2 regions of the Halomonas sp. 18071143 genome follow, and region 2 is predicted to be linked to the other one. Evidence: riboswitches for the same ligand, from Rfam matches in the RefSeq annotation. Region 2 holds a riboswitch; the other holds the start of a gene.
What was found. Region 2 has a riboswitch for thiamine pyrophosphate ahead of thiM (hydroxyethylthiazole kinase). Riboswitches for the same ligand answer to the same signal wherever they lie in the genome.
Positions count from the first base shown of each region.

Region 1: it holds a riboswitch for thiamine pyrophosphate, as region 2 does, so the genes downstream of both, KVY02_RS04825 (sodium:solute symporter) here and thiM (hydroxyethylthiazole kinase) in region 2, are expected to answer to the same signal.

Region 1 covers NZ_CP078120.1:1,002,346-1,007,214, forward strand. Annotated here, with positions in the region: gene KVY02_RS04810 (CoA-acylating methylmalonate-semialdehyde dehydrogenase) at 1-1,068, shown strand, start outside; gene KVY02_RS04815 (hypothetical protein) at 1,129-1,818, opposite strand; gene KVY02_RS04820 (peroxidase-related enzyme) at 1,993-2,580, shown strand; TPP riboswitch at 2,649-2,752, shown strand; gene KVY02_RS04825 (sodium:solute symporter) at 2,742-4,133, shown strand; gene KVY02_RS04830 (diguanylate cyclase domain-containing protein) at 4,218-4,869, shown strand, end outside.
Region 2 covers NZ_CP078120.1:274,380-279,248, reverse strand. Annotated here, with positions in the region: gene KVY02_RS01410 (DUF2237 family protein) at 166-540, shown strand; gene KVY02_RS01405 (hypothetical protein) at 661-1,005, shown strand; TPP riboswitch at 1,054-1,145, shown strand; gene thiM (hydroxyethylthiazole kinase) at 1,172-1,981, shown strand; gene thiE (thiamine phosphate synthase) at 1,971-2,585, shown strand; partial or broken gene KVY02_RS01390 (LysR family transcriptional regulator) at 2,582-2,770, shown strand; gene KVY02_RS01385 (DoxX family protein) at 2,777-3,187, shown strand; gene KVY02_RS01380 (DODA-type extradiol aromatic ring-opening family dioxygenase) at 3,241-3,978, shown strand; gene yegQ (prephenate-dependent tRNA uridine(34) hydroxylase TrhP) at 3,971-4,869, opposite strand, start outside.

The DNA of each region.
Region 1 (4,869 bases), 730 kb from region 2:
GTGGGCGCCGGGATCACGGCGTTCAACTTCCCCATCATGCTGCCTTGCTTCATGTTTCCGCTGGCCATTGCCACGGGCAATACGTTCGTTCTGAAGCCTTCCGAGCAGGACCCCAGCTCGACCATGCGGCTGGTGGAACTGGCCCATGAGGCGGGTATTCCGGCGGGCGTGCTCAACGTGGTGCATGGCGGGCCCGAAGTTGCCAACCAGATTGCCGACCATCAGGACATCAAGGCGCTGTCGTTCATTGGCTCTACCCATGTGGGATCGCTGCTGTATGGCCGTGCGGCGGCGGCAGGTAAGCGTATGCAGTCCATGATGGGGGCCAAGAACCACTGTGTGGTGATGCCGGATGCCAACCGTAGTCAGGCCATCGACAGCCTGCTGGGGTCGGCCTTTGGGGCAGCGGGTCAGCGCTGTATGGCCAACTCGGTGGTGGTGCTGGTAGGCGAGGCGCAGGAGTGGCTGAGCGATATCGAAGCAGGCGCCCGTAGCATGAAGGTCGGCCCCGGTACCCAGCGGGATGCCGACCTGGGGCCGCTGGTGTCTCCTCAGGCCAAGGAGCGTGTCGAGCGCTTGATCACCGCCGGTGAAAAAGAGGGGGCCACGCTGCTGGTGGATGGCCGAGGCTACACAGTAGAAGGGTATCCGGAGGGCAACTTCGTGGGGCCGACGCTGTTTGCCAACGTCACGCCGGAGATGACCATTTACCGGGAAGAAATATTCGGTCCGGTGCTATGCGTGGTGGGGGTCGAGACGCTGGATGATGCCATCGACTTCATCAACGCCAACCCGAACGGCAACGGCACGTCGATTTTCACCAACTCGGGCTGGGTGGCGCGCCGATTCGAAACCGATATCGACGTTGGTCAGATCGGTATCAACGTGCCGATTCCGGTGCCGGTGGCCTATTTCAGCTTCACCGGCTCTCGGGCTTCCAAACTGGGGGATTTGGGCCCCAACGGCAAGCAGGCCATCGCGTTCTGGACGCAAACCAAAACGGTGACCGCACGCTGGTTCGAGCCCGAAAACGTCTCCAGCGGCATCAATAGCACCATTGCGCTCTAGATATTTGGCGAACCGCTGACGCATCAGGGGCCCTCTGCCACGGCAGAGGGCCCCTGGGGATCAGACGGGTTCGAAAAGTGGCAGGCTGTCGCGCAGGAGCTGTTCTATAGGCTCCAGTTGGCTTTCATGCAGCACCAGCAGGTAAGGAGCATCCTGTTCATCGTTGAGTGGCGCAAGGAGTGCAAACTCGCCCTCTTCAAGATGGAACTCATGGATTTCTCGCAGCCCGTGGGGAGTTTCGCACTGAGAGCAGCGGTAAGTATCGTCTTCGCCATAGACCAGGCGGTGATACATCTTGAACAGCGTGTACAGCGCTAACCCCCCTTCGAACGCTTGCCAGCGAGCGGGTGTTTCTCGAATGTCTTCGTTCAAGACCAGACCTTCGGCCTCGGCATCGGCAATGGCGTCGGCCAGCGGTTCTGCCAGAATGGCGCTGCCATCGGCGGGCAGCGGTGCATTTTGCTGATTCGCCGCCGTAAAGCGCGCAGCAGCAGCATGAAAATCTGCCAGGCTGTTGAGATGGAAGTCCGCATGTTGCAGGTCGGCTGGCTCGAAACCGCCGTTCTCCCAGCCGTGAATGACACGTAGCGTAATTTGACCCCGGGCGATGGGGCGGGCCAATAAGGCATGAAGCATGATACGGATATGCAGCTGGCGTTCATCCGTGTCGTTTTCGAACGCACGGTAAGGGTCGGCGAACAATGCATGCAAACGCCCCGGCGTGTGCTCTCTTGCTTCAGAATAAGACATGGTGGTTTCCCTGTTACAGACGCCGTTTGCTCAACGCTGCCTTTTTTATGAAATACAGTCGATAAGAGTATGGCGAGCCTCAAGGTGTAATGAAAGTCTAATCCGTTAGCATTTTGTTAACCATGACCCCGTATCGCGCAAGGCGTTTATCAACACGACAAAAAAGAGGTAAGCATGTCTGCGTCATTAAGCCGTTTTAAAATTCCCGAAACCCTGGACGACCTGCCTGACGACATTCGCACGGCCATATTGGCGGTTCAGGAAAAAGCCGGGTTCGTGCCCAATGTGTTCCTCATGTTGGCCCACCGTCCAGCGGAGTTTCGCGCCTTCTTTGCCTACCACGACGCCTTGATGGAGCGGGAGTCCGACACTCTGAGCAAGGCCGAAAAGGAAATGATTGTGGTCACTACCAGCGCGCGCAATCGCTGCCTTTACTGCGTTGTGGCACATGGCGCGCTGGTACGTATTTACACCAAAGACCCTCTGTTGGCCGATAACGTTGCCATCAACCACCAGGCGGCGGGGTTGAGCGAGCGGCATCGGCGCATGCTCGATTTTGCGCTACACAGCGCCATCGAGCTGGGCGAGCTGACGCCCGAATGGCAAACCCGGCTGGCGGAAGTGGGCTTTACGCTGGAGGATTGCTGGGACATCGGTGCCGTGGCCGCCTTCTTTGGCATGTCGAATCGTCTGGTCACCCTGGCAGGCACGCCGCCCAACCCGGAGTTCTACCTGATGGGGCGCGTGCCCAAACCTGCTTAGGCCAGAGCGCAGTACGCACGGCAGCGCTTTACCGGGGCGCTCCTTTCAGTGAAGATACCGCCTTCATTCACTGTCGCCAGGGGAGCCCTTCGTGGGCTGAGAATGCACGCCATGCAGACCCTGGAACCTGATCCGGATAGTACCGGCGGAGGAAGCGCGACATGCCGTACCTGACGTCTGCAGTGCTGGGCGCAGCGCTGTGCTGCTTTGCATTTTTAGGCCTTCGGGCGCGTTTTGGGGGAAGCTCGCTGGATGACTACGTCACGGCGCGCAACTCGCAAACGGCAACGACCCTGGGGTTCTCTTTTCTGGCCTCGGGAATGGGGGCCTGGATTCTCTTTGCGCCGCCTGAAATTGGCGCCTTCGTGGGGCCGGTGGCGCTGCTGGGCTATGCCGTGGGCTCGGCGCTGCCCTTCCTGGTGCTGGGGCTTTATGGCCCCAGAATACGTCGTGCGCTACCCGCCGGGCGCAGTATCGCCGAGTTTGCCGAAGCGTGTTATGGCAAGGGGGTCCGTCACTATGTCACGCTGGCCTCCGTGGCGTATATGGGGTGCTTTCTGGCAGCTGAGCTGACGGCCATCGGCGCCATTACCGCGCTACTGTCAGACGTTCCGCCTGCCTGGGTCATCATTGGTGTGGCGCTGACGACTCTCATCTATACCGTGCTCGGTGGCCTGCGCGCTAGCCTGGCCACCGACCGCTGGCAGGCCTGGCTGCTCTTGATACTGTTATGCGCCGTGGCGGGCGTCACGTTATGGCGCCTGCCTTCCATGCCCAGCGATGCGGCGCTACCGGACGTCCCCCTCGGGGCGTCGCTGAGCGTGGCGCTGACGCTGATCATTGCCGTGACCGCGGCCAATTTGTTTCACCAGGGCTACTGGCAGCGGCTCTGGGCGGCTCAGGATAGCGCCAGTCTTGGCCGTGGCGCGTGGCTGGGGGCCGTCATGACGGTGCTGGTGGTCATGGTGATTGGTGGTGTCGGCATGATGGCGGCACTCAGTGGGGTGAGCCTGGGCGAGCCACCGATGCCCTTTTTTGCCCTGTTGGCAGAGGCTCCTGTCTGGATCACACTCCCGGCTCTGGTGCTGGCCGTCACGCTGGTGACTTCCAGCGTGGATACGTTGCAAAACGGCATTGCCTCGCTGTGGGCAACGGGAGATCAGCCAAAAGCGTTGCATGCAGCGCGCTGGATCACGGTGCTGCTGATGGTGCCGGTGATCCTCATCGCCTTGCAAGGGCTATCGGTACTGAGGCTGTTTTTGATAGCCGACTTGCTGTGTGCGGCCATCGTGGTGCCAGTGCTGCTGGGCCTGTGGCAACGCATGTCGCCGCTCGCGGCGATCAGCGGTGGCGTGGCGGGGCTGGTGGGGGCGGTATTGCCGGGCTGGCTGGGGCAAGGCTCCTTGATGGCGGGCATCATGGCCGCCACGTTTCCTGGCAGTATTCCTACCCTCGGTCCCTTCGTGGGGGCGCTGATGCTCTCGAGCCTGGTGAGTATCCTCGTGGCGTGGTGGCTCCCTTCGGGCAAGGTGTTAAAAAAATCAACGCGTTAGGCAGACTGTGTAGTTTCGCGCTATGATGTCGAAAGGGTTTGAAATACACAAAGGAGTGTTAACTATATATCGGGTGTAACCACCATGAGCCACCTGTTGCCATCCAATGAAGCGTCGCGCATTGCTGCTTTGCAAGAGCTGGCGTTACTGGACACCCCCAATGAGCCGGTATTCGACCGAGTGACTCGGTTGGTCACCGTGCTGTTGGGGGTACCACTTTCCACGGTGACGCTCGTGGATACCGACCGACAGTGGTTCAAGTCTCAGGTGGGGCTGGAGCTTTCGGAAACTCCTCGCGACGTGGCGTTTTGTGCCTATACCGTGCTGGCGGAAGCGCCGTTGGTCGTCAACGATGCACGCCTGGACCCCCGCTTTGCCAATAATCCTTACGTCGATAAGCCCGACGGCATCCGCTTCTACGTCGGCATCCCTCTGAAAACCACCCAGGGGCTGGTGTTGGGGTCACTGTGTGCCATGGATACCCGGCCCCGCGAACTAACCCCCCAGGAGTTCACCGCGCTACAGGACCTGGCCGATGTGGTGTCCGGTGAAATTCATTTGCGCGAGCGCTTGATTCAGCAAGAGAAGCGCAATGCCAGCTTCAAACGCGACCTTGCGGCGCTGCATCGTAGTCTGGAGCAGCAGATCGAGCGACGTACCCGCGAGCTCAACCTGGTCATCGAGTCGGCTTACGATGCCTACCTGAGTATCGATGATCGTGGTCGGGTGCTGGACT
Region 2 (4,869 bases):
TAACCAGGCAGGCACTTTGGTACGTAAATACTTTGACGAACCCCGTACCATGTACAAGGCTTTAGGCTGCTGCTAACGCGAACCCCATCGAATCCGCCGCCGAACCCTTGGCTTATGTATGAGGGCGGCGCTGCGATAATTCTAGCCCCTGCCTGAGGAGGCCGCATGTCACGTGATCTCAATGTACTGGGTGAGCCGCTCACCCCCTGCTGTCACTCACCCAAGACGGGGTTTTACCGTGATGGCTTTTGTCGAGTCGGTACCGACGATGTGGGCATTCATTCGGTATGTGCCATGGTCACCGAGGAGTTTCTGGCGTTTTCACGCGCGCAGGGCAATGACCTGGTCACCCCGCGCCCCGAGTACGGCTTCCCTGGCCTACAGCCCGGCGACCGCTGGTGTCTGTGTGCCCACCGCTGGGCAGAGGCTGAAGAGGTGGGCCTGGCCCCACCGGTGATTTTGTCAGGCACCAATGCACGCACGCTGGACATCATTCCGCTGATCAAACTGCAGCAACACGCTCTGGATGCAGTGCACTAGGCCTGCCAGCGCACGGGGCGCTCCCCCCGGCATCGGTCGCAGTGGATTTTCTATGCAACTCTTCTACACTACTATCTCTATAGCTGTACATTCAGCGTATCGTTAGCCTGGGAGTGTGTCATGACCGACATTGAAATGACGCTAGATGATCGCCTGACGTTGAAGCAGTTGGCCAACGCGCTACAGAACGGCTTTTCCCCCATCGTGGAGGTCGTCTCGATGGATGGCATCTACAAGGTCCGCTTTCATCATGCTCATGGCGTCTCGGAACTGAGCAACGCCCAGGGAGAAGTCAGTACGTTTCTGGGCACCGGAGAGATCCGCGATGCGCTGGGGCAGTTGGGGCTGACCCACGGCGTGCTGACCTTCTCTGACCAGTGCGGCGACGAAATGATCGGCGTCGCGGGCAACGCCATGACGCCCGATGAAATGCTGACCTACGGCACGCGCATCGCGTTTCGCTGATCTTTCCGCGCCATTGGCTTTACACATCCCGCCTGGCCGAGGATAGTACGCCTACGACAGGGGCGCCGCGACGCGGCTGAGAAGCACCCTTTGAACCTGAACCGGATAGCACCGGCGTAGGGAGTCGTGGTGCTTTCATTCACCACCTCCCTGCCGGGAGGAAGTCATGACCCTACCCAGCCCACGCGAGACGCTGCTCGCGCTGCGTGACCAGACCCCGCTGGTACACTGCATCACCAACTACGTTGCCATGAACAGTACCGCCAACCTGCTGTTGGCCGCCGGGGCCTCCCCCGCTATGCTGCATGCCCAGGAAGAAGTGGCGGAATTTACCGCCATCGCGGGAGCGCTCTCGATCAACATCGGTACGCTCTCTGCCCCTTGGGCCGAGGCCATGCAGCTGGCCGCCCACTCTGCCCAAACCCACGCGGTGCCCTGGGTGCTGGACCCGGTCGCCGTGGGTGCCACGCGGCTGCGCCAGCAAACTTGCCTGTCCCTGCTGGCTTACCAGCCCAGCGTGATTCGTGCCAATGCCTCGGAAATCATGGCGCTGAGCGGCCTTGCCCACCAGGGCCGGGGCGTGGATGCCACGGTGAGCACCGACGATGCCACCCAAGCGGCCATCACCCCAGCGCGTCGGTATCAGTGTGTCGTCGCCATGACCGGGGCCACCGATATCGTCACCGATGGCCAGTCGCTGTATCGTTTGACTGGCGGCCACCCGCTGATGCCACGGGTAACCACCCTGGGCTGCGGGCTCAGCGCGCTGGTCGCCGGTTTCGTGGCGGCCAACCGTCACGCCCCGCTGGCCGCCACGCTCGGCGCCCTGACCTACTTCAATCTGGCAGGCAGTCACGCCGGGCAGCAGGCCGAAGGGCCAGGCAGTTTCTATGTGACGCTGCTGGATACCCTGTACTCGCTCACGGCAGATGACCTGCCTGCACTACCTCACTCGGAGACCCTACATGTCGGTTGATCTTACGCTCTATCTGGTCACGGATGCTCAGCTATGCGCCTCCACGGGCCTGGAACGTACCGTGGAAGCCGCCGTGGCAGGAGGCGTCACGCTGGTCCAGCTACGCGACAAGCAGGCCAGCGACGAAGCCATGATTGCCCAGGCCAAGCGTCTCAAGGAAGTGCTGGCAGGTAGCGGAGTGCCGCTGATCATCAATGACCGGCTGAACGTGGCGCACGCCAGCGGTGCCGACGGCTTGCACGTTGGTCAGAGCGATACGGACGTGATGCAGGCCCGCCAGGTACTGGGCAAGCAGGCGATCATCGGGCTCTCCATCAATACCCTGGAGCAGTTGCAGCGTGCCCCCGTGGCGCTGCTGGATTACGTGGGGCTGGGGCCCGTGTTTGCCACCGGGAGCAAGCAGGACCACGCGCAGCCCATCGGTTTTACCGGGCTGGCCCAACTGGCCAGTGCCTGCCCGCTGCCCAGCGTGGCCATCGGCGGCTTGAAAGCCGAGCACGCCGCCCAGGTGAAAGCCGCCGGTGCCCACGGGCTCGCGGTGATCTCGGCCATTTGCGGCCATCCTGACCCACGTCAGGCGGCCCAGGCGTTCTTCAGGTCATGACCCAGTTCGACCAACTGACAGCCTTCGTCAAGGTGGCCGAGTTAGGCAGTTACACGCGGGCGGCGGAGGCCCTGGACCTCTCGCGCACCTTGCTATCGCGCCGGGTCATGGCGCTCGAGGAATCGCTGGGCGCGCGGCTGATACAGCGCACCACCCGGCGGCTGCACCTGACGGAAGCAGGAGAGAACACCATGACGACGACACTGACAACCCAAGCATCACACCTGCATGCCACTGCCCTGCTGCGCATCAGCCTGGGCATCATGACCCTGGCCCACGGGCTGTTGAAAGTATTCGTGTTCACCCTGCCTGGAACGGTCGGCTATTTTGAGTCGCTGGGCCTGCCAGGCTTTCTGGCCTACCTGACCATTGCGGCGGAAGTCGGCGGAGGCTTGGCCTTGCTGCTGGGTATCTATACCCGCTGGGTCAGCCTTGCCCTGGTACCGGTTTTGCTGGGAGCCGCCTGGGTACATATCGGTAACGGCTGGCTCTTCTCCAACCCGGGCGGCGGCTGGGAATTCCCGGTATTCTGGGCCATTGCACTGGTCGTGCAAGCCGGCCTTGGCAGCGGCAGCCTGGTCGTTGCACGCCGCTTCGCGTGAGCCACTGGCCTGCTGGCGCGCCTACGCTGGCAGGCCGCACATCGAGGTGCCTTATGTTACCTAGCCTGTTTATCTCTCACGGCTCGCCCATGCTGGCGCTGACCCCCACGCCCGCTCACCAGTTCCTGCGTGAGCTGGGCCAGACGCTTCGCCCCAAGGCCATCGTCGTGGTCTCTGCCCATTGGGAAACGCCGGAGCTGCTCATCAGTCAGAGCGCTCACCCCGAGACCCTCCACGATTTTGGCGGTTTTCCGGCAGCGTTGTTCGCCGTGCAGTACCCGGCACCGGGGGACCCAGCCCTGGCCGCAACGCTGGGCAAAACGCTCGGTGCCAGACTCGTGGAGCGCGGCATGGACCACGGCGCTTGGGTGCCACTTTCCCTGATGTACCCCGAGGCCAGGCTACCGGTCGTGTCGTTGTCGCTTCCCAGCCGGTGGAGCAACGCGGCGCTGATGGAGTTGGGCCAGCGGCTTGCCCACCTGCGCAGCGAAGGTATTCTGGTCGTGGGCTCCGGCAGCCTGACCCATAACCTGCATGCGCTACTGCCCCAGGGCAGCCAGGCACCAGGCTGGGTGGATGCCTTTGCCGATTGGGCACACACCCAACTGGAAAAAGACGCGCGGGAGGCGCTGCTGACATGGCAAACGGCTCCCCATGCCCAGCGTAACCATCCCACGCCGGAGCACTTCCAACCGTTACTGGTCGCCATGGGAGCCGGGGGTCAGGGCCAGCGGCTGCACCATAGCGTCGAGCACGGCGTGCTGGCGATGGATGTCTACGCGTTCAACTGACGGCCACGCCCAGATGGCTGGCTTGGGCGGAGGTGCGGGAGGAAGCGGTAGGAAGATCCCGCATCAGCAGGGCAAACTCCCACTGCTCCGGGGCGATGGGCGCGCCAGGTAGCGCTATGCGGACACGATGCCCTGAGCCGGGTGCGGCAGCCTGAGACTCACCGCGCCCGTTTTCCATCTGCTTCAGCACGAAACGACGATTGCCGCCGGGCAGCATCAGCTCCATGGCATCGCCCACTTCGAAGCGGTTCTTGACCTCGACGTCCAGCAGGCTGCCCGTGGCATCGACGCCGATGATGTCGCCCACGAACTGCTGGTGCACGCCAACGGAGTGGCCGCGCTCGTAGTTCTGAAACTCATCGTGCACATGGCGGCGGTAAAAGCCCTCGGTATAGCCTCGGTTGGCCAGGTTTTCCAACTGATCCATCAAGCCCATGTCGAAGGGGCGGCCTGCCACGGCATCGTCAATGGCCTGACGATACACCTGCGCAGTGCGCGCCACGTAGTAGTGGGACTTGGTGCGTCCTTCGATCTTCAGTGACGCCACACCCAGGCGCGCCAAGCGTGCCACGTGCTGCACGGCGCGCAGGTCCTTGGAGTTGAACAGGTAAGTGCCGTGCTCGTCTTCGTAGAGGGGCATCCGCTTGCCCGGCCGGGAGACATCTTCGACCAACGCGGCCCGCTCGGTGTCCGCCGCCACGGGTATCAGGTCGCCGGTGGCATCCTGAGTGGCATCCAGCGTCTTGTATTGCCAGCGGCAGGCGTTGGTGCAGGTGCCCTGGTTCGGGTCACGGCGATTGACGTACCCCGAGAGCAGGCAGCGTCCTGAATATGCGATGCACAGCGCACCGTGAACGAACGTCTCGATCTCGATATCCGGGCATTCGGTGC